DNA from 3 places in the Micromonospora sp. NPDC049900 genome. Region 2 is predicted to be linked to each of the others. Evidence: riboswitches for the same ligand, from Rfam matches in the RefSeq annotation. Region 2 holds a riboswitch; each other region holds the start of a gene.

Region 1 (7,474 bases), on a different contig from region 2:
CTCCCAGCTCATGGCGTAGAGCCTAGCCCGTCCTGACCGTCGGACGGAGACCTGCGCGAAACCACTTACCGACGGTCAGTACAGTGGGGTGGTCGACACACCGAGCGACAGGAGGCACCCATGTCCGTGATCTCGATCGAGAACCTCGTCAAGACCTTCGGCGGTGTACGTGCCCTCGACGGGCTCGACCTGACGGTGGAACCGGGGGAGGTGCACGGCTTCCTGGGGCCCAACGGCGCGGGCAAGTCCACCACCATCCGGATCGTGCTCGGCCTGCTGCGCCGTGACTCCGGGCAGGTACGGGTCCTCGACGGCGACCCGTGGCGGGACGCGGTCGCGCTGCACCGGCGGTTGGCGTACGTACCCGGTGACGTCAACCTCTGGCCCAACCTGACCGGCGGCGAGGCGATCGACCTCTTCGGCGCGTTGCGTGGCGGTCTGGACCGACGCCGCCGCGACGAGCTGGTACGACGCTTCGAGTTGGACCCGACGAAGAAGTGCCGCACCTATTCCAAGGGCAACCGGCAGAAGGTCGCCATCGTCGCGGCCTTCGCGTCCGCCGTGGAGCTGTACGTCCTGGACGAACCCACGTCCGGACTGGATCCGCTGATGGAGGCGGTGTTCCAGGAGGAGGTGCGCACGCTCACCGGGGCGGGGGCGAGCGTGCTGCTCTCCAGCCACGTGCTCGCCGAGGTGGAGGTGCTCTGCGACCGGGTCAGCATCATCCGGGACGGACGTACCGTGGAGTCCGGCAGCCTCGCCGAGTTGCGCCACCTGGCGCGTACCACGGTGACCGTCGAGACCGCACGGCCGCTGACCGGGCTGGCGGAGCTGCCCGGCGTGCACGAGGTCCGGCCGGTCGACGGCCGGGTCAAGCTGGAGGTCGAACCGGCGCACCTGGACACCCTCCTCGGCCACCTGGTCCGGTTCGAGGTCCGCGCCCTGACCAGCACGCCGCCCACGCTGGAGGAGCTGTTCCTGCGGCACTACGGCGACAGCGCCGACGCCGGGCGGCAGACCGGCGACGCCGCAGGGCGGACCACCGACGCCTCGGGGCAGACCGGCGACGCCGCGCGGCAGACCACCGCCGGAGGTGCCCGATGAGCGCCTTCACCGGCACCGGGCGACTCGCCCGCCTCGCGCTGCGGCGCGACCGGACCCGCCTGGCCGTCTGGGTCCTCGGCACCCCGCTGATCGGCTACGGCCTGGCCGAGAGCGTCGCCGGGCTCTACCCCGACGAGCAGACCCGCCTCGGGTACGCCGAGACCGCCCTGTCCAGTGTGGTCGCCCGCGCCTTCAACGGTCCGATCGCGAGCACCGACCTCGGTGCGGTGGTGGTCGCCGAGACGTACCTCACCCTCACCCTGCTCGCCGCGCTGCTGAGCACGTTCGCGGTGATCCGGCACACCCGGCAGAACGAGGAGACCGGGCGTGCCGAACTGCTCGGCGCCACCGTCGTCGGCCGGTACGCCCTGCTCACCGCCGCCCTGCTGGTGGTGGTCGCCGCGAACCTGGCCTCCGCCGCGCTGCTCGCCCTGGCCTTCGTCGGCGCCGGACTGCCGGTCGCCGGTTCGGTGACCGCCGCCGCGGCGATCGGCGGGGTCGGGGTCGCCTTCACCGGCGTCGCGGCCGTCACCGCGCAGGTCTCGGTGAGTTCCCGGAGCGCGAACGCGCTCGCCGCGGCCACCGTGGGCGTCGCGTTCCTGCTGCGTGCCGCCGGTGACGTGCTCGGCGAGCGCAGCGCCGACGGCACCCGGCTGGACAGCGCCTGGCCGACCTGGCTCTCGCCGCTGGGCTGGGGCACCCAGGTACGCGCCTTCGGTGCCGAACGACCGTGGATCCTCGCCCTGCCGGTGGCGCTGCTGGTCGCCGGGGTCGCACTCGCCTACCTGCTGGCCGAACGTCGGGACGTGGGTGCGGGGCTGCTCGCCGCGCGGCGTGGACCGGCCCGAGCGGGCGCGGGGCTGCTCGGGCCGGTCGGCCTGACCTGGCGGTTGCAGCGGGGTGCACTGGCCGGCTGGGCGGTGGCGGTGGTGGTGCTCGGCCTCTCCATGGGGGTGGCCGGTCACGAGGTCGACGCGATGATCGCCGAGAACCCGGCAGCGGCCGAGGCGATCGCCCAGCTCGGCGGCGGGGCGGAACTCGTCGACGCGTACCTGGCGGCGATCCTCGGCCTGTACGCGTTGACCATCGGCGCGTACGCCGTGCAGGCCCTGCTGCGGACGCGCAACGACGAATCCGACGGCATCCTGGAGGCGCTGCTGGCCACGGCGGTGAGCCGGACCCGGTGGCTCGGGATCCAGGTGGGTGCCGCCGTGCTCGGCGCGGTGCTGCTGGTGCTGCTGGCCGGTCTCACCACCGGGCTCGGGTACGGCCTGGCGGCCGGTGACCCGATCGGCTGGACGGTCGAGCTGGGCGGGGCGGCGCTGCTGCGGCTGCCCGCACTGCTGGTGCTCGTCGGGGTGGTGACCGCCCTGTTCGGTGCGGTACCCCGCTGGTCGGTGGCGTCGAGCTGGGCGGTGCTGATCGCCTTCCTGCTGCTCGGGCAGTTGGGCGCGGTGCTGGAGTTGCCGCAGGCGGCGCTGAACCTGTCGCCCTTCACCCACGTGCCGTCGGTGCCCGCCGCCGATTTCAGGGTGCTGCCCCTGGTGGTGCTCACCGCCGTGGCGGCCGTGCTGCTGGCCGTCGGACTGGGCGCGTTCCGGCGGCGCGATACTCCGACCTGAGGTGAAAGGAGGGGACCCCTGCTAACGCCTCGTGCAGAGCAGGGGTCCCCTCCTTTCACCGCCGCCGCCCCCGCGCTACAGCACCTGCGAAAGGAACCGGCGCAGGCGCGGGTGCTCGGCCGACTCGAAGATCGCGGTCGGCTCGCCGGCCTCCAGCACCACCCCGGCGTCCATGAACGCGACGGTGTCGGCGACCTCGCGCGCGAAACCCATCTCGTGGGTCACCACCACCATGGTCATGCCCTGCGAGGAGAGGTCCGCCATCAACGCCAGCACGCCCTTGACCAGCTCCGGGTCCAGCGCCGAGGTGGCCTCGTCGAAGAGCATCACCTGCGGCTGCATGGCCAGCGCCCGGGCGATGGCCACCCGCTGCTGCTGCCCGCCGGACAGGTGCGCCGGGCGGGCGTCGGCCTTCGCGGCCAGCCCCACCCGGTCCAGGTGGGTACGGGCCACCGCCACCGCCTCGTCCTCGCCGAGCTTGCGGATGCGCCGCAACGCGACGGTGATGTTGCGCAGCACGCTCATGTGCGGGAACAGGTTGAACTGCTGGAACACCATGCCGACCCGTTGCCGCAGGGCGTCCGGGTCGTCGCGCAGCACACTGCGCCCGTCCAGCAGCACGTCGCCCCGGTCCGGTTCGAGCAGCCGGTTGACGGTCCGCAGCAGCGTCGACTTGCCGGACCCGGACGGGCCGATCACGCAGGCGGTCGCGCCGCGCGCGACGTCCAGGTCCACCCCGCGCAGCACCTGGTGACGGCCGAAGGCCAGGTGCACGTCGCGCAGGCTCAGGCTGACCGAGGTACTCATCGTTGGTTGCCTCCGGCGGCGCCGGGCAGCGCCAGGTCGAGGTCGTCGGGATCGTCACCGGCCGGTCCGGTCGCCGGGCGGCCGTGCCGCAGCCGCCGGTCGATCCAGTTGACGACGTGCGTCAGCGGCACGGTCAGCGTCAGATAGAAGAGCCCGGCCAGCAGCAACGCCGACTGGTTGCCGGTGTTGGCCGCGTAGTCCTGCCCGATCCGGAACAGCTCCCGCTGGCTGGCCAGCAGACCGAGGAAGTAGACCAGGCTGGAGTCCTTGATCAGTGCGATGAGCTGGTTCACCCAGGCCGGTAGGACCCGCCGGACACCCTGCGGGATCACCACCACCCGCATCGCCTCCCACCAGGAGAAACCGAGCGCGCGGGCGGCCTCCACCTGGGTCGCCTCCACGGACTGGATGCCGGAGCGGAAGATCTCCCCGATGTACGCCGCCGCGATCAGCGACAGCGCCAGGATCCCCAGCGGGTACGGGTTCGGTCCCCACACCTGCATGCCCAACGGTGCCAGGCCGACCCCGATCAGCAGGATCGTCGCCGCCGCCGGCAGGCCACGGAACACGTCGGTGTAGACCCGGGCGGGCCACCGCAACCAGCGGGTACGCGAGATGCCCGCGACGGCCAGCACGATGCCCATGGCCGAGCCGAGCAGGGCGGCGGTGACCGCCAGGATCAGCGTGTTCGGCAACCCGACGGTGATCATCTCGGGCAGCGCCTCGCGCATCGACTCCCAGTCGAAGAACGTCTCCCACAGGGTGCGCAACGGATCCACGGTCGACCTCCGCCCTACTCGCTCGTCGTCCTACCTCAGGAGGCGGCCGGTGCCGACACGTCGCCGCTGCCCGGGGTGAAGTCGGCCGGGATCGGCCGCCCCGGGTAGTACTGCTCCTGGAGTCGGGTCCAGGTGCCGTCGGCGATGACCTCGTCCAGGGCCCGGTTGAGCGCCTCGCGCAGCGGGTCGTTGCCCTTGGCGACCGCGTATGCGGTGGGTGCCGGGCTGAGCTCCTTCGCCGCGACCTTGATCTTGCCGCCGCTGTCGGCGGCGGTCTTCTCGCCGATCTCGGCCGGGGCGATCCAGGCGTCCGCGGTGCCGGCCTTGAGCTGGTTGATCGCGCCGTTGTAGTCCGGCACCCGCACCGGGTCGAGGCCGCGCCCGGTGGCGTAGTCGTCCTGGACGGTGCCCTGCACGACCACCACCCGCTTGCCGGACAGCTCGTCGAAGCCGGTCAGCGTCGATCCGGCGGGCACGTCGAGCCCGAAGTACCCGAAGTCGTAGCCGTTGCCGAAGTCGACCGTCTTCTTCCGCGCCTCGGTGATCGTGATCGAGGAGCTGCCGACGTCGAACTTACGGTTGTTGACCTGGGCCAGCAGGCCGGAGAAGTCGGTGCCGACGAACTCCACCCGCAGGCCGAGCTTGTCGGCGGCGGCGACCAGCAGGTCGTTGTCGAACCCGGTGAACTGGCCGTCCTTGAGATAGACGTTCGGCGGCGCGTCGGTGAGCGTGCCGGCCCGCAGCACCCCCGGCTGGAGCAGGTTGTACGGGTTGTCGGCGGTCTCGCCGTCCGAGCCGCACGCGGTGAGGGCGGTGGCGGCGAGCACGGCGGTGACGCCGACGGCGACGGCCCGGGTCAGGGCGGGAAGGAAGCGCACAGGTGTCTCCTGGATGAACGGCGGCGGGCACGCACGTGCCACGCCGACGGTCCGCCGTGGGACGGACCGTGAGGGGTGGGAAAACGGAACGGGGCTGGTCGTCCGACCGGGCAGGTCGGCGGCCGGGTAGCGACGCAGGTCAGCTACACGCGGCGCTGCACACCCGCATCATGTCGACGTGCCGACGCCGGGTCAGATCCCGGCAGGCCACCGGTCGACAGCGGTAAGGCATGGTTCTCCTCAAGGTCGTGATGACCTGGGACACCAGGCCACGCTTGCACCGGAGGTCGCTCCGATGCCTGGTCCTCACCCGGGGCACCCCTGCGCGGACGAGGGTTGCCGGCCAGCGAGCCGGGGCTTGACGCTGGCGCTCTTGACCTGTCGCCGAGGCTAGCAGCCGGTGACGGGGCAGCGTCCACCCGTTATGACGACCCTCACGCGGGGTGTTGCCCGCCGCCCGCGTGATCCCTTACGGTCTGCTCAGCGGTGGGCGGTGCGGTCCGCATCCGACCCGACACCGCCGGTGGTCCGCCACGCGGACCGGGGAGGTGGAAACCCCGGGGCCCGCGCACGTGGCGGTCGGACCGGCGGGCGAACCCCGACCGGCGGTCGGCGCGTCGAGGCGCCGGGCCGACGGTGTCCGGGGGCGCGGACACCCACCGGGAGCACCCCGTGTATCTCACCCCGCACGAGCAGGACCGCCTGCTCGTCCACGTGGCGGCGGACGTCGCCCGGCGCCGCCGCGAACGCGGCCTGCGTCTCAACTACCCGGAAGCCGTCGCGGTGCTCACCGCCTTCCTCCTCGAAGGCGCGCGCGACGGGGCGTCCGTGGTCGACCTGATGGCCTCCGGCCGCACCGTGCTGACCCGGGACGACGTGCAGGACGGCATCCCCGAGTTGCTGAGGGAGGTGCAGGTGGAGGCGACGTTCCCGGACGGCACCAAGCTGGTGACGGTGCACCACCCGATCCCGTGATCCCCGGGGAGATCCTGCCGGCCGCCGGGCCGGTGGAGATCAACGCCGGTCGTCCGGTGACCACGCTGCTCGTGGTGAACACCGGCGACCGGCCGGTGCAGGTCGGGTCGCACTACCACTTCGCCGAGGCCAACCCGGCCCTGGACTTCGACCGGGCCGCCGCCTGGGGGCAGCGTCTGGCCGTACCGGCCGGGACGTCCGTGCGTTTCGAACCGGGCGTGAGCCGCACCGTGGATCTGGTGCCGCTGAGCGGCGCGCGGATCGTCCCCGGCCTGCGCGGCGAGTGCGCCGGCTCACTGGACCCGACCCCGACGGCGGTGTCTCACGGCGGCGCGCAGCGGAGCGGAGGGACGGCATGAGCATGGTGGAGCGGGAGCGCTACGTCGCGCTCTACGGGCCGAGCACCGGTGACCGGATCCGGTTGGCCGACACGAACCTGCTGATCGAGGTCGAGCACGACCACTGTGCCGGCGGTGACGAGGCGGTCTTCGGCGGCGGCAAGGTGATCCGCGAGTCGATGGGCCAGTCCCGGGCCACCCGGGCCGAGGGCGCGCTGGACACCGTCGTCACCGGCGCGGTGGTCCTCGACCACTGGGGCGTGGTCAAGGCCGACGTGGGGATCCGCGACGGGCGGATCGTGGCGCTGGGTCGGGCGGGCAACCCGGACACCATGGACGGTGTCCATCCGGATCTGGTGATCGGCCCGGCGACCGAGGTGATCGCCGGCAACGGTCGGATCCTCACCGCCGGGGCGGTCGACACCCACGTGCACCTCATCTGCCCGCAGGTCGTCACTGAGGCGCTGGCCGGTGGGGTCACCACCCTGGTCGGTGGTGGCACCGGACCGGCCGAGGGCACCCGCGCCACCACCGTCACACCGAACGCCTGGCACCTGGCCCGGATGCACGAGGCCCTGGACGCGTTCCCGGTCAACGTCCTGCTGCTCGGAAAGGGCAACACGGTCTCCACCGAGGCGCTCTGGGAGCAGTTGCGGGCCGGTGCGGGCGGTTTCAAGCTGCACGAGGACTGGGGCACCACCCCGGCGGCGATCGACGCGTGCCTGCGGGTCGCGGACGCCTCGGGCGTGCAGGTCTCCATTCACACCGACACCCTCAACGAGGCCGGGTTCGTCGCGGACACCCTGCGGGCGATCGGCGGTCGGGCGATCCACTCCTACCACACCGAGGGGGCCGGGGGCGGACACGCGCCGGACATCATCACCGTCGCCGGGGAACCGAACGTACTGCCGTCGTCGACCAACCCGACCCGCCCGTACACCCGCAACACGCTGGCCGAGCACCTCGACATG
Region 2 (7,474 bases):
GACTGGATCCTGAGCAACTACATCCACGTCGCCTTCGACCCCAAGGCGCCGGACTCGCCGGTGCCGTTCGGCTTCTATCTCTACGACTACGCGATCAGCCCGTGGCTGGAGGTCGTCCGGGCCAGCCGCGAGTGGGTCGCCTGTGTCGGCGGGGACATCGTCGCGCTCTGCCGCGACTCCGTCGGTGCCGGCTACTACCCGTACCTCAACCTGGACGAGCACCACCTGCCCGGCCGGGCGCCCTACCAGCAGTGGCACCAGACCCACGACGTGCTGGTCTGCGGCGTGGACGACGACGAGGGCACGTTCACCGTCTACGGCTACACGGCCAACGGGTCGCTGCGGACCACCACGGTCGGGCAGGACGACTTCGCCCGCGCGTACGCGAGCCTGGACGAGGTGGAGAACGACTGCTTCCAGGTCTACTTCTACCGGGTACGACCGGACGCCAGCTACCGGATGCGGCTGCACGTGGTGGGCGGCGCGTTCGAGGAGTACCTGTCCGGGGCCAACCCGAGCAGCCGGGTCGACATGCTCCAGGAGGAGTGGGACCGGGCGTACGGTGTCGACTCCTACGCGCCGATCCGTGGATATCTGCGCGACTACCTCACCGGCGATGCGGCGTACGACATCCGGTACCTGCACGTGTTGTGGGAGCACAAGCGGCTGATGACGGAGCGGTTCGTCCGGCTGGCCGAACTCGCCCCGGCACTGGCACCGCTGGTGGACGACTGCCGTGCGATGCAGACCGACGCGGTGGCGTTGCGCAACGGGATGCTGTGGCACGAGCAGAAGGGACGGTCCTCCCGGTTCGACGTGGAGGCCATGCCCCGCCTGGAGCGGGTCTTCGACACCGAGGTGCGGGTGTTGCGGCAGGCCGTCGAGGAGATCCGGCGTCATCGGACGCAGGAGCCGGAGACGGATCAGTGGCACGGCCGTGAGGGCCTGCCGACAGCCGCGAAAGGCGGTGGCGGACGGTGAGCGTGGAGGCGGTGTGCACGGTGGTCCTGCGGATGCCGGCGCTGCGGCCCGACGACCACCTTCAGGTGCGGCTCGGCGGCGGTGAGACGCGGGACCTCCGGTACGACCGGCAGGCCGACGAGTGGACGGTCCCGCTCGATCCGGCGGCACACCCCGAGGGTGTCGACGTCGTCGTCCTCCTCGACGGCGACCCCCAGCTCGACGGGCCGCTACACCTGACCTCCGCCGAACTGGCCGCCCCGACCTGCTGTCTCGACGGGCGGGTCCACTTCGCGCGGCACCACGACGTCCTCGTCGGCGAGTCACATGTCGCGCGGCACTTCTTCCCCGGCGACCCGGACACCGCGCACCGCTACGACGTGATCGTCGTCGGCTCCGGTGCCGGCGGCGGCACCCTGGCGTACCGACTCGCCGAGACGCCGTGGCGGGGTGGCCGGCCACCGCGCGTCCTGCTGTTGGAGGCGGGCAGTTACCTGTTCGGAACGCACACCGGCAACCTGGCCCGGTACCAACCGGTCGGCCCCGACGTGTACCCGAACATCTTCCACCACTGGGGTGCCTTCGGTCGGCGGCGCTGGCGGGCCGCCGACGCCGAGAGCGCCAGGGCGCGGATCGCCCAGGGCCTCAACCTCGGCGGCCGGACCCTCTTCTGGGGAGCGTCGGCACCCCGGATGCACCGCTGGGAGTTCCGCGACTGGCCGGAGACGGTCCGCGACGAGCTGTGCGACGTCTGGTACGACCGCGCGGAGCAGTTGACCCGCGTCACTCCCCTGGTCCCGTCGGCGTACCAGACGATGGTCAAGGCCAGGCTGCGGGAGTTGCCCGCGTTGGCCGACTTCCGGCACTTCGATCCGCCGATGGCGATCGAGTACCGCGGACCGGTCCCCGGGGCGGTGCCGGCCGGGATCTGGTCGGCGGCCGAACTGCTGCTCAGCCGCGCGATGCAGGACGACCGCTTCGGGAACCTGCGGGTCCACCTGAACCACGAGGTGGTCGGGGTCGAGAGGGCGGCGGGCGAGGTCACCGGCGTGGTCGCGTACGACCACCTGGCAGGTCGGGACCGCACCTACCGGCTGGCCGACGACGGCGTGGTGGTGCTGGCCGCCGGCACGGTCGGCACCGCAGTGGTCGCCCAGGCGTCCGGCCTCGCCGATGACGATCCGCTGATCGGGCGCGGCATCACCGACCACCCGATCTACGTGGTGAAGTTCTGGGTGCGGCAGGGCGGCGACTGGCACAGCCGGTTCGACTCCAGCAAGACCGTCTCCCGGCAACTCACCGACGCCGCCGACGTCGACCCCGCCCACCCGTACAGCGTCACACTGGACCTGGGTGCGAACCTCAACCAGTTCCGGTTCGTCAACGCCCTGGAGTTCACCGGCGCGGACCTGGCGACGATCGACGGGAAGATGCCGGGCGAGCTGGTGTTCATGGTCGAGGCGCCGCTGGTCGAGCAGAACGCCGTGACCCGGACCGAGTCCCGGCCGGAGGGTGCGAAGCCGACCGCGCTGCCCACCATCCGCATCCATCCCAGCCCGCGAGCCGACCAGGTCCAGGCCGCTCTCGACAAGATCGCCGCCGATGTCGTCCGCGCCTTCGGCGGCGACGTGTACGAGCAGCTCTGGGCTCCGCTCGGCGGGGTGTCGCACGAGGTCGGCACGATGCGGATGGGGCGCGTCACACCCGGTCGGCAGCGTCCGGGAGTGGTCGACGAGAACCTGCGTGTCCGGGGCCACCGCAACCTCTACGTCTGCGACCTCTCCGTCTTCCCCAACTCACCGGCGGCCAACCCGACGCTGACGCTTGCGGCGCTGGCGCTGCGCCTCGCCGCACACCTCAGCACCTGACGGCACACCCCGAGGACGGCTTACTGCTCCGCAGGCGAGGTCACGATCTCGCGTAGCCCGTGCAGGAGTCGGTCGACGTGCTCGGCGGTCGTGCCGATGCCGATGCTGGCCCGGATCGCGTACCCGTCGGTCGGGCGGCCGAGCCGCGCGGCGGCGCCGGCCAGCAACCTCCGGCTGAGCGGGTGGGCGCAGAACAAGCCGTCGCGTACGCCGATCCCGTACTCGGTGGAGAGGCGGTGGGTGACGTCGGCTGCCCGCCGGTCGGCGACGGTGAAGCTGACGATGCCGACCCGGTCGTGATCGGCGTCGAACGTGCGCAGTTCCGCCACCTGCGGCAGGGCGGCGAGGCCGTCGCGCAGCCGGGTCAGCAGCTCCTGCTCGTGGCGGGCGAGAACGTCCGGCGCGGCGGCGGAGATCGTGGCGCAGGCGGCGGCGAGCGCGACCGCGCCCAGCAGGTTCGGCGTGCCGGCCTCGTGTCGCGCCGGACCGGTCTGCCACTGCACGTCGGCGGGCTCGTCACCGACGTGCCGGGTGGCCCCGCCACCGGACAGGTACGGGTCGGCGGCGTCGAGCCAGTCGGCTCGGCCGGCCAGGACTCCCGTGCCGAACGGCGCGTACAGCTTGTGCCCGGACAGCGCCAGGTAGTCGATGTCGGCGCCGGCCATGGAGACCGCGCGGTGCGGGGCCAACTGTGCGGCGTCGACGGCGATCCGCGCGCCGTGCCGATGCGCGATCTCCGCGATGTCGGCTATCGGCCAGACCTCTCCGGTGACGTTGGAGGCGCCGGTGACCGCCACCAGCACCGGCCCCGCGCTGTCCAGGGCGGCCAGTGCACGGGTCAGCCCGGACGTCACCTCGGGCAGGTCGGTGGGCACCGGCAGGCGGTGCACGCGCGGCCAGGCCAGAAGGTTCGCGTGGTGCTCGCCGGCCCAGGTCACCACGGTGGTGTGCGGTGGCAGGGCCCGGGCGAGCAGGTTCATCGCATCGGTGGTGTTCCGGGTGAAGATCACGTGGTCGTCCGGCCGGATGTCGAGGAAGTCCGCGACGGTCTGACGGGACTGCTCGTAGGCCAGCGTGCATCGGCGCGACGCAGCACCGGCACCCCGGTGCACGCTGGCGTACCAGGGCAGCAGCTCGGTCACCGCCTCGGCGACCTCGGCGAGACAGGGTGCGGTGGCGGCGTAGTCGAGGTTGGCGTACGCGGCGGTGGTGCCGTCGGCGAGGCGGACCGGCAGGTCGTCGCCGAGCACGGTGGGAACGATCGTGGGCACAGTGGTCCTCAGGTGACAGTGGACCCGTGGGGGTCCGCGCTTGCCGCTGCGGCGGTCGCCGGCGGCCTGGTCCTCACCCGGAGGCACCCCACCGCGGATATACGAGGGTTGCCGGTCAGCAGGCCGGGGCCTTGACGCTGACACTCATGACCGCTGCCGATGTTGCCACACCGGCGAGCCCGCCCGCTAGGGCCCGTGGCGCGCCCAGCATGTCCCTGTTCGTACGACACGCGACAGCCCCCTTGAGTCGCCCCTCGCCGCACCGGTCACGGTCACGCGCCGCCGATCGACTCCACCACGGTGAACAGCACACTCCATGATGGACGAACCAGTGGATCGCCTGTCAACTTCGCGAAGCACTTTCGGTCACCTCGTCGACGGCGCGACCAGCATCGGGCGGCTCGGTCCGGCCGACGCGCAGCAGGTGAGCCGGGCGGCCCTGTCGAGGCCGGGCCGCCCGGCTGACGAAACACCGGGCGGCGTCGTCGTCCTCTGCGTGGGTTCACCGCCGGGACGGGCTCATTCCTTCCAGGGCGAGTCGCACCAGCCGCTCCGCCTCGGCCGCACTCGTCGATTCCGCCGCCAGCGCGATCGCCTTGACGAGGGTCACCAGGTCGATCATCTCGACGTCCGCGCGTACGGTCCCTTCCTCGGCGGCTCGGCGCCGCAGCGGTTCGCCGGCCGTCACGAGCATCGCGGAGCAGGACTCGCTCTCCTGGGGCGCCCTGAGCAGGGAGGTGACCAGGCCGCGGGTGGTCGTGCTGTAGACCGCCAGCTCGCACAGCCAGGTCGTCAGCGCCTGGCGGGCGTCCGGCCCGGTCGACAGCTCACCGGCGCGGGCACAGAGCGCTTCGACCCGGTCGTGGAAGACCGCCTCCAGCAACGCCCAGCGGGACGGGAAGTGCCGGTGCAGGGTCGCCGAGCCCACGCCGGCGGCTCGGGCGATCTCCTCCAGCGACGCGTACGCGCCGTCCCGGGCGACCGCCTCGCTGGCCGCCGTGACGATCAGCGCGCGGTTGCGTTGTGCGTCAACTCTCATCGCCTGCCGTTTGAATAAGTGGGGTTACCCCCCCATATCGTAACCGACAGGAAGTGGGGTGCCACCCCACTTGTTCCGAGGAGGAGACATGGCCGTCCTTGTCATCGGCGCCACCGGCAAGCAGGGCGGATCCACCGCCCGGGCACTGCTCGACCGGGGCGTCGCGGTACGCGCCCTGGTCCGCGACACCACCAGCGCGGCCGCACTCGCCCTCCGCGACCGAGGAGCCGAACTGGTCCGGGGCGACCTGGACGATCCCGCCTCGCTCCTCGCCGCAGCGCGCGGAGCGGACGGCGTCTTCTCCATCCCCTTCCCGGATCTCACCGATCTGCAGGGCGATGCCGAGCTGCGCCGAGGGCGGCACCTCGTCGAGGCCGCCCGCAGGGCCGGGGTGCCGCAGTTCGTCCACAGCAGCGTCGCCGGTGCCGGTGACTTCCACCGCAACCAGCCGGGCTGGGCCGAGGGCCGCTGGGACCGGCACTACTGGGAGAGCAAGGCAGCAATCGACGAAGCGGTCCGCAGCAGCGGATTCGCCCGCTGGACCGTCCTCAAGCCCGCGACCTTCATGGAGAACCTGCTGGAGAAGTCCTTCCTGTTCGGCGACTGGTCCAGCGGCACCATCGTCACCGGCTTCGCCGCGGACACCCGCATCGCCTGGATCGCCGTCGACGACATCGGTGCGGCTGCGGCGACCGCCTTCACCGGATCGGGCACGCTGGACGGTAAGGAGGTGGAACTCGCCGGTGACATGCGGACCATGACCGAGGTCGCCGCGATCCTCAGCGAGGTCACCGGCCGGACCGTCACCGCGCCGGTCCTCACCCCGCAGGAAGCGGTCACGCGCGGCCTGCCGCCGTTCATGGTCAAGGTCGTCGAGCAGATCAACGAGAACGGCACCCCCGCTCGACCGGAGATCGCCCAGGCACTCGGCCTGCCCACCACGGACTTCCGCACCTGGGCCCGCCGCGCCCTCACCTGACCGCTCGGGTGCCGGGCCGGCTGCGGACGGCCGGCCCGGCAAGCCCGACGAGGTCACCCACCCGGGTCGAGGTCAGGACGGCCGTCGGGCCACCGCCTGGATCTCGATGAGCAGGTGCGGATGGGGCAGCTGGTGCACGGCCACGGTGGTGCGGGTGGGCCCGGTCTCGTCGAAGTACTCGGCGTAGACCTCGTTGTAGCCGCCGAAGTCGTTCATGTTGACCAGGTAGGTGGTGAGCTGGACGAGGTCGTCGAGGTCGGCCCCGACGGAGTGCAGGATGTCGCGGATGTTGTCGATGACGGCGCGGGTCTGCGCGCGGATGTCGAGGTCGGTGACGCCCATCGGGTCCGCTGCGGCGCCGACGATCGTGTTGTCCGGCCGACGGCTCGACGTACCCGAGACGAAGATCAGGTCGCCGACGACCTTGACGTGCGGGAAGCGGCCGCGCGGCGTGGCCATGCCGGGCACCACACCGTCGGGCCGACGGTCGCGTCGGGCGCCGTTCTCGTTGTGTGGGGTCACGACGCGACCCGCAGGGACGCGGTGCCGAGCGTGTCGACGGTGACCCGGACGTGGGATCCGGCCCGCAGCGGCACGGCGGCGGTGGCCGCACCGGCGAGCAGGATCACGCCGTTGGCCAGGTCCACACCGCTGGCGGCGGCGAGCCGGACCGCTTCGGCGAGCGCCCGGCGGGGGTCGCCGAGGATCGCGGCCGTGGATCCGATCTGCACGGGTCGCCCGTCCACCTCCAGCAGTACGCCGAGGTTGTCGATCCCGTCCGGCAGCGGTTGCCAGGCGCCGAGGACGAAGCCGCTCGCGGAGGTGTTGTCGGCGATGACCTCGGGCAGGGTGAAGCGGAAGTCGACGTACCGCGAGTCGATCACCTCGAGGGCCGGCGCGACCGCCGTGATCGCACCACCGTGGACGAGGAAGGCGACCTCCGGTTCGACCTTGGGGTGGATGTGGGCGGCCAGTCGGAGCGTGCCGCCGTCGGGAATGTGCATGGCGTCGGTGAGCCGACCCCAGATGACCTCGTCGACGCCCATCTGCGCCATCTTGGCCCGGCTGGTCAGCCCGAGCTTCAGTCCGACGGGACGTTCACCGCGCGAGAGCCGGTGATCGACCACGGCCTGCTGCACCCGGTAGGCGGTGGGTACGTCCAGCGCGGTGTCGGTGCCGAGCTGCGGGATGGCGGTACGGCTGGTCGCCGCGGCGTCGAGGCGTCGGGCGAGGTGGTCGGTGGTGCTCATCGGCTTCCTCCGGTCGCGGTGGTCCGGTCGGTGGCGGCGACCAGGTCGAGGGCGACGTCGACGATCATGTCCTCCTGTCCGCCGACCATGCGGCGGCGACCCAGTTC
Region 3 (7,474 bases), on a different contig from region 2:
AGCTGCTGGTGCTCGACGAGCCGACCGACGGGCTGGACCCGCCGCAGATCGCCGAGATGCGTCGGGTGCTCCAGCGGTACGCCACCGACGGCCGCGCGGTGCTGGTCTCCAGCCACCTGCTCGCCGAGGTGGAACAGACCTGCACGCACGCCGTGGTGGTCAACAAGGGCCGGATCGTGGCCTCCGGGCCGGTGGAGGACATCGTCGGCGACTCGCCGAGCGTGCTGTTCGAGGTGAGCGACCCGCGCGCGGCCCGGGACGTGCTCAACGACCTCGGCGGCGTACGGGTGCTGGACGACGCCGACGGGCACCTGGTGGTGGACACCAACGGCACCGCCCGCAGCGAGGTGGTCGCCGAACTGGTGCGGGCCGGTATCGGGGTGGACCGGGTGGTGCCCCGGCGCCGCCTGGAGGACGCGTTCCTCGCCCTGGTGGGCGAGAACTCTCGGGGAAGCGGGGACCGGTGATGGCGGGATCGACCGTGCCGACGCGGGAGGAGTCCGAGGTGGCTCCGTCGGGCGCCGCCGCCGGCTACCGGCCGTCGAGGACGCTGCCGTTCGGTGCCGAGTTCCGCCGACAGGCGGCGCGGCGGCGCACCCAGTTGGCGCTCGGCTTCATGGTGCTGCTGCCGTTGATCATCCTGATCGCGTTCCAGTTCGACTCGGGTGACGACGACAACGGCCGGGGCGAGTTCGGCAGCCTCGTCTCGTTCGCCACCTCCGGCGGGCTGAACTTCACCCTGTTCACCATCTTCGTCTCCGCCTCGTTCCTGCTGGTCGTGGTGGTGGCGCTGTTCTGCGGCGACACGGTGGCCAGCGAGGCGAGCTGGGGCAGCCTGCGTTACCTGTTGGCGGTGCCGGTGCCCCGGGCCCGGCTGCTGACGGTGAAGCTGCTGGTGGCGCTCGCGTACTCGGCGTTCGCGCTGGTGCTGCTCGCCGGCACGGCCCTGCTGATCGGCACCCTGCGGTACGGCTGGTCACCGCTGCGTAGCACGGTCGCCGCGCAGCTCGAACCCGGCGAGGGGCTGCTCCGCCTGCTGGCGGTGCTCGGCTACCTGGCGGTCGTGCTGCTGGTCGTCGCCGGTCTGGCGTTCCTGCTCTCGGTGGTCACCGACGCCGCGCTGGGCGCGGTGGGCGGTGCGGTGCTGCTGTGGATCCTCTCCAGCATCCTCGACCAGATCACCGCGCTCGGCGCGATCCGGTCGTTCCTGCCGACCCACTACAGCACCGCCTGGCTGGGGCTGCTCTCCACGCCCGTGCAGACCGACGACATCGTCCGAGGGGCCATCTCGGCGATCTGCTACGCCACCCTGTTCTGGGGGCTCGCCTTCTGGCGCTTCACCCGCAAGGACATCACGAGCTGAGTGCGGCGTCGACGCCGTCGTCCGCCGAATCGGTGGGCGTCGGTGTCGGGCCCGTCCGCTTCTTCCAGGCGCTGACTCCGATCCGGTCGGTGTTGCCGAGGTCGATCGGCCCCTCCATGTCGAGTACCTGCCCCGGCTGCCCCTTGCCCGCCGCGATCTCCACCCGCGTGGCCTCGGTGGCGGCCACGGTCGGGTCGTCGACCAGGTTGCGCCAGATCACGGCAGCTCTGGCCGCGTCGCCCGGTGCCACCACCAGCCGCCGGGGCGGGTCGTCGAAGCCCGAGGCGATCCCGGCCGCCCCGGGGACCACCCGGACGCTGAGCGGTCGCCCCTCGCCGTCGTAGAGCCGTAACGCCGGATAGCCGTGCAGCGGGTACGGCCGGTCGCCGCAGTTGACCAGTTCGACGCCCATCGCCCGGAGCCCCATGGCCGCGCTGACACCGAGGTAGCGGATCCGTACGCCGGACTCGGGGCAGACCTCCGGCCCGGCCGAGGTCGGTGCCGGGGCGGTGGCCGCGCCGAGCGGCTCCGGCGGCGGGTCGCCCGGGGCGTTGTGCGACGCGTCGGTCGGCGCGCAGCCGGCGAGCATCGTGACGGCGGTCAGCAGCGCGGCGTGCCGCGTACGCCGGTCACCCGGGCCGTGTCTCGGGGTCGTCTCCGGAATCGATCCCCCGTGGATGTCTCGCATCGGGCCATCGTCGCATCACGGTGCTCGATCGCTCGCCCGGCTGTCGGCGTGGCGAGGCGGGTGGTTCGGGACGGCGTCGCGGTCGGCCGGGGGCCGCTCGGTGTACCGGCTGGTGGGACGACGGTGGCCGCTTCCGGACCCGGGTGGGCGCGCGGCTCCGGCTCGGATGACCGCGACTTGTTGCCGTCACATGTCCAGGGTGTACAGGGAGTCGTTACGGAGGGTGATCAAAACGATCTTCGCCGAGGGGGGTTCCTTCGGAAGTTCCAGTCGCTACCATCGATGTGGGAGCGTTCCCAAAGGAAGAGATTGCATCGACAAATATTTATCAATCCCGCATTCTGGTTGCCCTCGTCCATCCACAATGGAGGTTCCGGAATGCGTACTGACCGGTTCGGCGGGCCGGCCCTGTCCCTGTTCCGCATGGTCATCGGCCTGCTGTTTCTCTGCCACGGGTTGTCGTCTCTGTTCGGCGTCTTCGGCGGTGCCCGGGGGAGCGGTGAACCCGTCCCGCTCGGCACGTGGCCGGGCTGGTGGGCCGCGCTGATCCAGGCCGTCTGCGGCGCCCTGGTGCTCGTCGGTCTGCTCACCCGGCCGGCGGCCCTGGTGGCGTCGGGCTCGATGGCCTACGCCTACTTCGTCGTCCACCAGCCCGAGGCGCTGCTGCCGCTGCGCAACAACGGCGAGTTGTCCGTGCTGTTCTGCTGGTCGTTCCTGCTGATCGCGATACTCGGTCCGGGTAGCTGGGCGCTGGACAACCTGCTGCGCCAGCGCAGCGGGGCCGCACTGGACGTGAAGGCGGCCGAACGCAGGTCCGTACCGGCCTGATCCGGCTGGTGCGGCGGCCAGGCCGACGCTCGTGCGCGACCCTGGACCGGGTCTCCTCCGGCACCGCCGGAGCCGTCCGGTCCAGGGTCGTCGCCGTCCCTCAGGCGGTGGCGGCGGTGAGGAATCGCTCACAGGCTGAGATCGAACGCTGACGAGCGCGGCGCGATTGCCTAGACTCGGCGGCACAACTGAATACCTCATCCAGAGGGGCTGAGGGATACGGCCCGACGACGCCCCGGCAACCACCCCACGCGCTCATCGCTGAGCGTCCCGTGGGGCAGGTGCCAATTCCGTCCCCGCCGCAGGGTGCGATGTGGGGGAAGATGAGAGGACTCGGACATGACGTCGACGCTCGCCCCTACCGGGATCGACACCACCGCCAGCCCCGCCCGCGCCCTGGTCTGCCGCGCCTGTTCGGCCCGCTACCCGTTGGCCGCGCAGCACGCCTGTTACGAGTGTTTCGGCCCGCTGGAGGTCGACTACGACCCGGCGGCCCTCGCCACCGTGACCCGCGAGCAGATCGAGGCGGGCCCGCAGAACATCTGGCGCTACGCGGCGCTGCTCCCCGCCGGGCAGGACCCGGCCACCCGGGTCAGCCTGGACCCCGGTTTCACGCCGCTGGTCGCCGCCGACCAGCTCGCCGCCGAGCTGGGCATCACCGGCCCGCTCTGGGTCAAGGACGACAGCGCCAACCCCACCCACTCGTTCAAGGACCGGGTCGTCTCGGTCGCGCTGACCGCCGCCCGGGCGCTCGGCTTCGCCCGGTTCGCCTGCGCCTCCACCGGCAACCTGGCCAACTCCGTCGCCGCCCACGCGGCCCGGGCCGGCACCCCGTCGGTGGTCTTCATCCCCAGTGACCTGGAGCAGGGCAAGGTCGTGACGACCGCCGTGTACGGCGGTGAGCTGGTCGCCATCGACGGCTCGTACGACGACGTGAACCGGCTCTGCGGCGAACTGGTGGAGACCGACGAGTTCGAGGACACCGCCTTCGTCAACGTCAACGTCCGGCCGTACTACGCCGAGGGGTCCAAGACGCTCGGCTACGAGGTCGCCGAGCAGCTCGGCTGGCGGATTCCGGCCCAGGTCGTGATCCCGATGGCCTCCGGCGAACTGCTCACCAAGGTCGACAAGGCGTTCAGCGAGCTGGTCGAGATCGGCCTGGTCGAGGCACCGGCCGGCGGGTGGAAGGTCTTCGGTGCCCAGTCGGCCGGCTGCAACCCGATCGCCACCGCCCTGCACGGCGGCGGGGACACGATCACCCCGGTCAAGCCGACCGGGATCGCCAAGTCGCTCAACATCGGCGACCCGGCCGCCGGCCTGTACGCCCTGGAGGCGGTACGCCGTACCGGCGGCTGGATGGACTACGCCGACGACGACGAGATCCGTGCCGCCGTGCGGCTGCTGGCGCGTACCACCGGGGTCTTCGCCGAAACGGCCGGCGGGGTGACCGTCGCGGTGCTGCGCAAGCTGGTCGAGTCCGGAAAGTTGGACCCGACCGCGGAGACGGTGGTCTACAACACCGGCGAGGGGCTCAAGACGCTCGACGCGGTCGCGGGCGAGGTCGGACCGACCCACCGGATCAAGCCGTCGCTGCGGGCCGCCCGCGACGCCGGCCTGCTCGGCTGAGGCACACCGCGAACTCGTCGGCTGGTCGGCATGTTGCACGCCGACCGATCCGCCGGGTAACGGGCTTTTCGCGGTGAGTGCCGAAAACACGCCGTCGAGTACTTGACGGCAGGAACCGGGCGGCGCAAGATGCTTCGTGCGGGAGGGCGTTTCGCCGTAGACTTTCAGTCTTTACGACCCAGCGCCGGAGGCGTTGTGCGATCGTCCCTCCCGACCAAGCTTCCCGACGGGGCCGGCGAATAATCGCTGGCCCCGTCGCTCGTCGTCCCGCAGGCTGCGGAGATGGCCATCACCATCACCCCCTTCGGTGCCGACGACGAGTCGGCCATCGAGCAGGCGTTCCAGGTCGGTGCCGACTACAGCGCCGCGGAACTGCCGGACTACCCACCGTTCAGTCGGCAGCGGTTCGCCGCGCTGTTCCACCAACCGATGCCGGGCACCGAGACACTCGCCCTGCTGGCCCACGTCGACGGCGTCGCCGCCGGATACCTGCTGCTCCACCTGCCGCAACTCGACAACACCGAGAACGCCTCGGCCGAGCTCGTCGTCCATCCGGAGCACCGCCGCCAGGGGGTCGGTCGGGCGCTGTTCGAGCGCGGCCTGCGCGTGCTGCGGGAGCGCGGACGTAAACGGGTCAGCGCGATGAGCCGGGCACACCTGCGCGGCGAGCCCCACCAGCCGGGTCCGGCCACCCGGTTCGCCGCCACCGTCGGCGCGGTCGACGCCCTGGCCGACGTACGGCGGCGACTGCACGTCGCCGAGCTGGACCAGACCGCCCTGGACGCGCTGCTCGCCGACGCCCGGTCCCGGGCCACCGACTACGAGGTGCTGTTCTGGCGCGGGAACACGCCGGACGACCTGATCGCCGACGTCGCGTATCTGGACGGGCGGCTGCTGGCCGACGCGCCGATGGGCGACCTGGAGTGGGAGCCCGAGCAGGTCGACGCGGAGCGGGTACGCGGCACCGAGCGGGCGCTCGAAGCGCGCGGCAAGCGGCGGTACCACGCGGGCGTACGGCACCGGGGGTCCGGCCGACTGGTCGCCTGGACCCTGCTCGACATGTCACCGACCGCCGACTGGCACGCCTTCCAGCAGATCACCATCGTCGACCCGGAGCACCGGGGGCGCCGCCTCGGCCTGCTCACGAAGATCGAGAACCTTCGTCACCTGCTCGACCACGAGCCCGCTGTCCAGGTGATCGACACCTTCAACGCGGACAGCAACGACCACATGATCGCGATCAACGAGCAGCTCGGGTTCCGGGTGATGGACCGGTGGAGCAACTGGCAGCTCGACGTCTGAGGTGTGACACGCCCCTACTGATCGCGGGGCTTCCTGTTGCATGATGGCGGGCATGACGGAGACCCCGCACCCCCTCTACGACAGGCACGCCGACACCCTCGACCGCGCGCTGACCGCGATCGCGGAGCGCGGGTACTGGTCCGCCTACCCGGAATCACCCAGCCCCCGGGTGTACGGCGAGACCGCAGCCGCAGACGGCAAGGCCGCGTTCGAGGCGTACCTGGGCGGGGACTTCCCGCTCGACCAGCCGGGCGACGGCGACCGGGTCGCCACCGAGACCAGTCCGTTCGGTGTGCCGCTGAACGTCCGGTACCCGCACGCCACCGCCGACCAACTCGTCGCCGCCGCGTCCACGGCGCTGCCCGCGTGGCGGGACGCCGGTCCACAGATCCGGGTCGGGGTCTGCCTGGAGATCCTCGCCCGGCTGCACAAGCACGTCTTCGAACTGGCCAACGCGGTGCAGTTCACCAGCGGTCAGGCGTTCGTGATGGCGTTCCAGGCCGGTGGCGCGCACGCGCTCGACCGGGCGCTGGAGGCCGTCGCCTACGCGTACGCGGAGATGACCCGGCACCCGGGGACCGCTGCCTGGGAGAAGGCCGCCGGCAAGGGCGACCCGTTGCGGATGACCAAGACGTTCCACGTGGTGCCGCGCGGCGTCGCCCTCGTCATCGGCTGCAACACGTTCCCGACCTGGAACTCCTACCCGGGCCTGTTCGCCTCGCTGGTGACCGGCAACCCGGTGGTGGTCAAGCCGCACCCGCGCGCCGTACTCCCGCTGGCCGTGACGGTCCGCTACGCCCGGGAGGTGCTCGCCGAGGCCGGCTTCGACCCGAACCTGGTCCTGCTCGCCCCTGAGGCGCCCGGCGAGAAGCTGGCCTCGACCCTGGCTCTGCACCCGGCCGTCAAGATCGTGGACTTCACCGGGTCCACCGAGTACGGCGACTGGCTGGAGGCCAACGCCCGCCAGGCGGCGGTCTACACCGAGAAGGCCGGACTCAACACGGTCGTGGTCGACTCCACCGACGACTTCGCCGGCATGTGCCGCAACCTCGGCTTCACCCTGACGCTCTACAGCGGTCAGATGTGCACCACCTCGCAGAACATCCTCATCCCCCGGGACGGCATCGACACCGACCAGGGGCACAAGAGCTTCGACGAGGTGGCCGCCGGGATCGCCGCCGCCGTCGGCAAGCTCACCGCCGACCCGGCCCGGGGGGTCGAGCTGACCGGCGCCATCGTCAACGACGGCGTCCTGGACCGCCTCGACGAGGTGACCAAGGTCGGTACGCCGGTGCTGGAGTCGCGTGCCGTCACGCACCCGTCGTTCCCGGACGCGGTGGTGCGTACGCCGACGGTCGTCAAGCTGGACGCGGGCGACACGGCGACCTACTCGCGGGAGTGGTTCGGGCCGATCTCCTTCGCCATCGCCACCGACTCCACCACGCACAGCCTGGACATCCTCCGGGCGACCGTGGGGGAGAAGGGTGCGCTGACCGCAGCCGTCTACTCCACCGACGAGGCGGTGTTGGACGCCGCCGAGAGCGCCGCGATCGAGGTCGGGGTGCACCTGTCCGGCAACCTCACCGGCGGCGTCTTCGTGAACCAGTCGGCGGCGTTCTCCGACTTCCACGGCAGCGGCGCGAACGCGGCGGCCAACTCGGCGCTGA

The links. Region 2 has a riboswitch for S-adenosylmethionine ahead of ACIBMZ_RS16465 (aminotransferase class V-fold PLP-dependent enzyme). Riboswitches for the same ligand answer to the same signal wherever they lie in the genome.
Region 1: another riboswitch for S-adenosylmethionine. It lies ahead of ACIBMZ_RS14060 (ABC transporter substrate-binding protein); the one in region 2 lies ahead of ACIBMZ_RS16465 (aminotransferase class V-fold PLP-dependent enzyme).
Region 3: another riboswitch for S-adenosylmethionine. It lies ahead of thrC (threonine synthase); the one in region 2 lies ahead of ACIBMZ_RS16465 (aminotransferase class V-fold PLP-dependent enzyme).

The regions. Positions count from the first base shown of each region.
Region 1 covers NZ_JBITKM010000005.1:22,642-30,115, reverse strand. The annotation lists gene ACIBMZ_RS14085 (TetR family transcriptional regulator) at 1-12, opposite strand, end outside; gene ACIBMZ_RS14080 (ATP-binding cassette domain-containing protein) at 121-1,104, shown strand; gene ACIBMZ_RS14075 (ABC transporter permease) at 1,101-2,726, shown strand; gene ACIBMZ_RS14070 (amino acid ABC transporter ATP-binding protein) at 2,802-3,533, opposite strand; gene ACIBMZ_RS14065 (amino acid ABC transporter permease) at 3,530-4,312, opposite strand; gene ACIBMZ_RS14060 (ABC transporter substrate-binding protein) at 4,348-5,190, opposite strand; SAM riboswitch class IV at 5,457-5,569, opposite strand; gene ACIBMZ_RS14055 (urease subunit gamma) at 5,863-6,165, shown strand; gene ACIBMZ_RS14050 (urease subunit beta) at 6,162-6,524, shown strand; gene ACIBMZ_RS14045 (urease subunit alpha) at 6,521-7,474, shown strand, end outside.
Region 2 covers NZ_JBITKM010000006.1:206,742-214,215, reverse strand. The annotation lists gene ACIBMZ_RS16475 (hypothetical protein) at 1-981, shown strand, start outside; gene ACIBMZ_RS16470 (GMC oxidoreductase) at 978-2,828, shown strand; gene ACIBMZ_RS16465 (aminotransferase class V-fold PLP-dependent enzyme) at 2,849-4,078, opposite strand; SAM riboswitch class IV at 4,131-4,251, opposite strand; gene ACIBMZ_RS16460 (TetR/AcrR family transcriptional regulator) at 4,602-5,138, opposite strand; gene ACIBMZ_RS16455 (NmrA/HSCARG family protein) at 5,227-6,117, shown strand; gene ACIBMZ_RS16450 (RidA family protein) at 6,190-6,576, opposite strand; gene ACIBMZ_RS16445 (2-keto-4-pentenoate hydratase) at 6,636-7,367, opposite strand; gene dmpG (4-hydroxy-2-oxovalerate aldolase) at 7,364-7,474, opposite strand, start outside.
Region 3 covers NZ_JBITKM010000001.1:247,779-255,252, forward strand. The annotation lists gene ACIBMZ_RS01120 (alpha/beta fold hydrolase) at 1-467, shown strand, start outside; gene ACIBMZ_RS01125 (ABC transporter permease) at 467-1,363, shown strand; gene ACIBMZ_RS01130 (DUF4232 domain-containing protein) at 1,353-2,051, opposite strand; gene ACIBMZ_RS01135 (DoxX family protein) at 2,430-2,879, shown strand; SAM riboswitch class I at 3,074-3,209, shown strand; gene thrC (threonine synthase) at 3,219-4,505, shown strand; gene ACIBMZ_RS01145 (GNAT family N-acetyltransferase) at 4,788-5,807, shown strand; gene paaN (phenylacetic acid degradation protein PaaN) at 5,860-7,474, shown strand, end outside.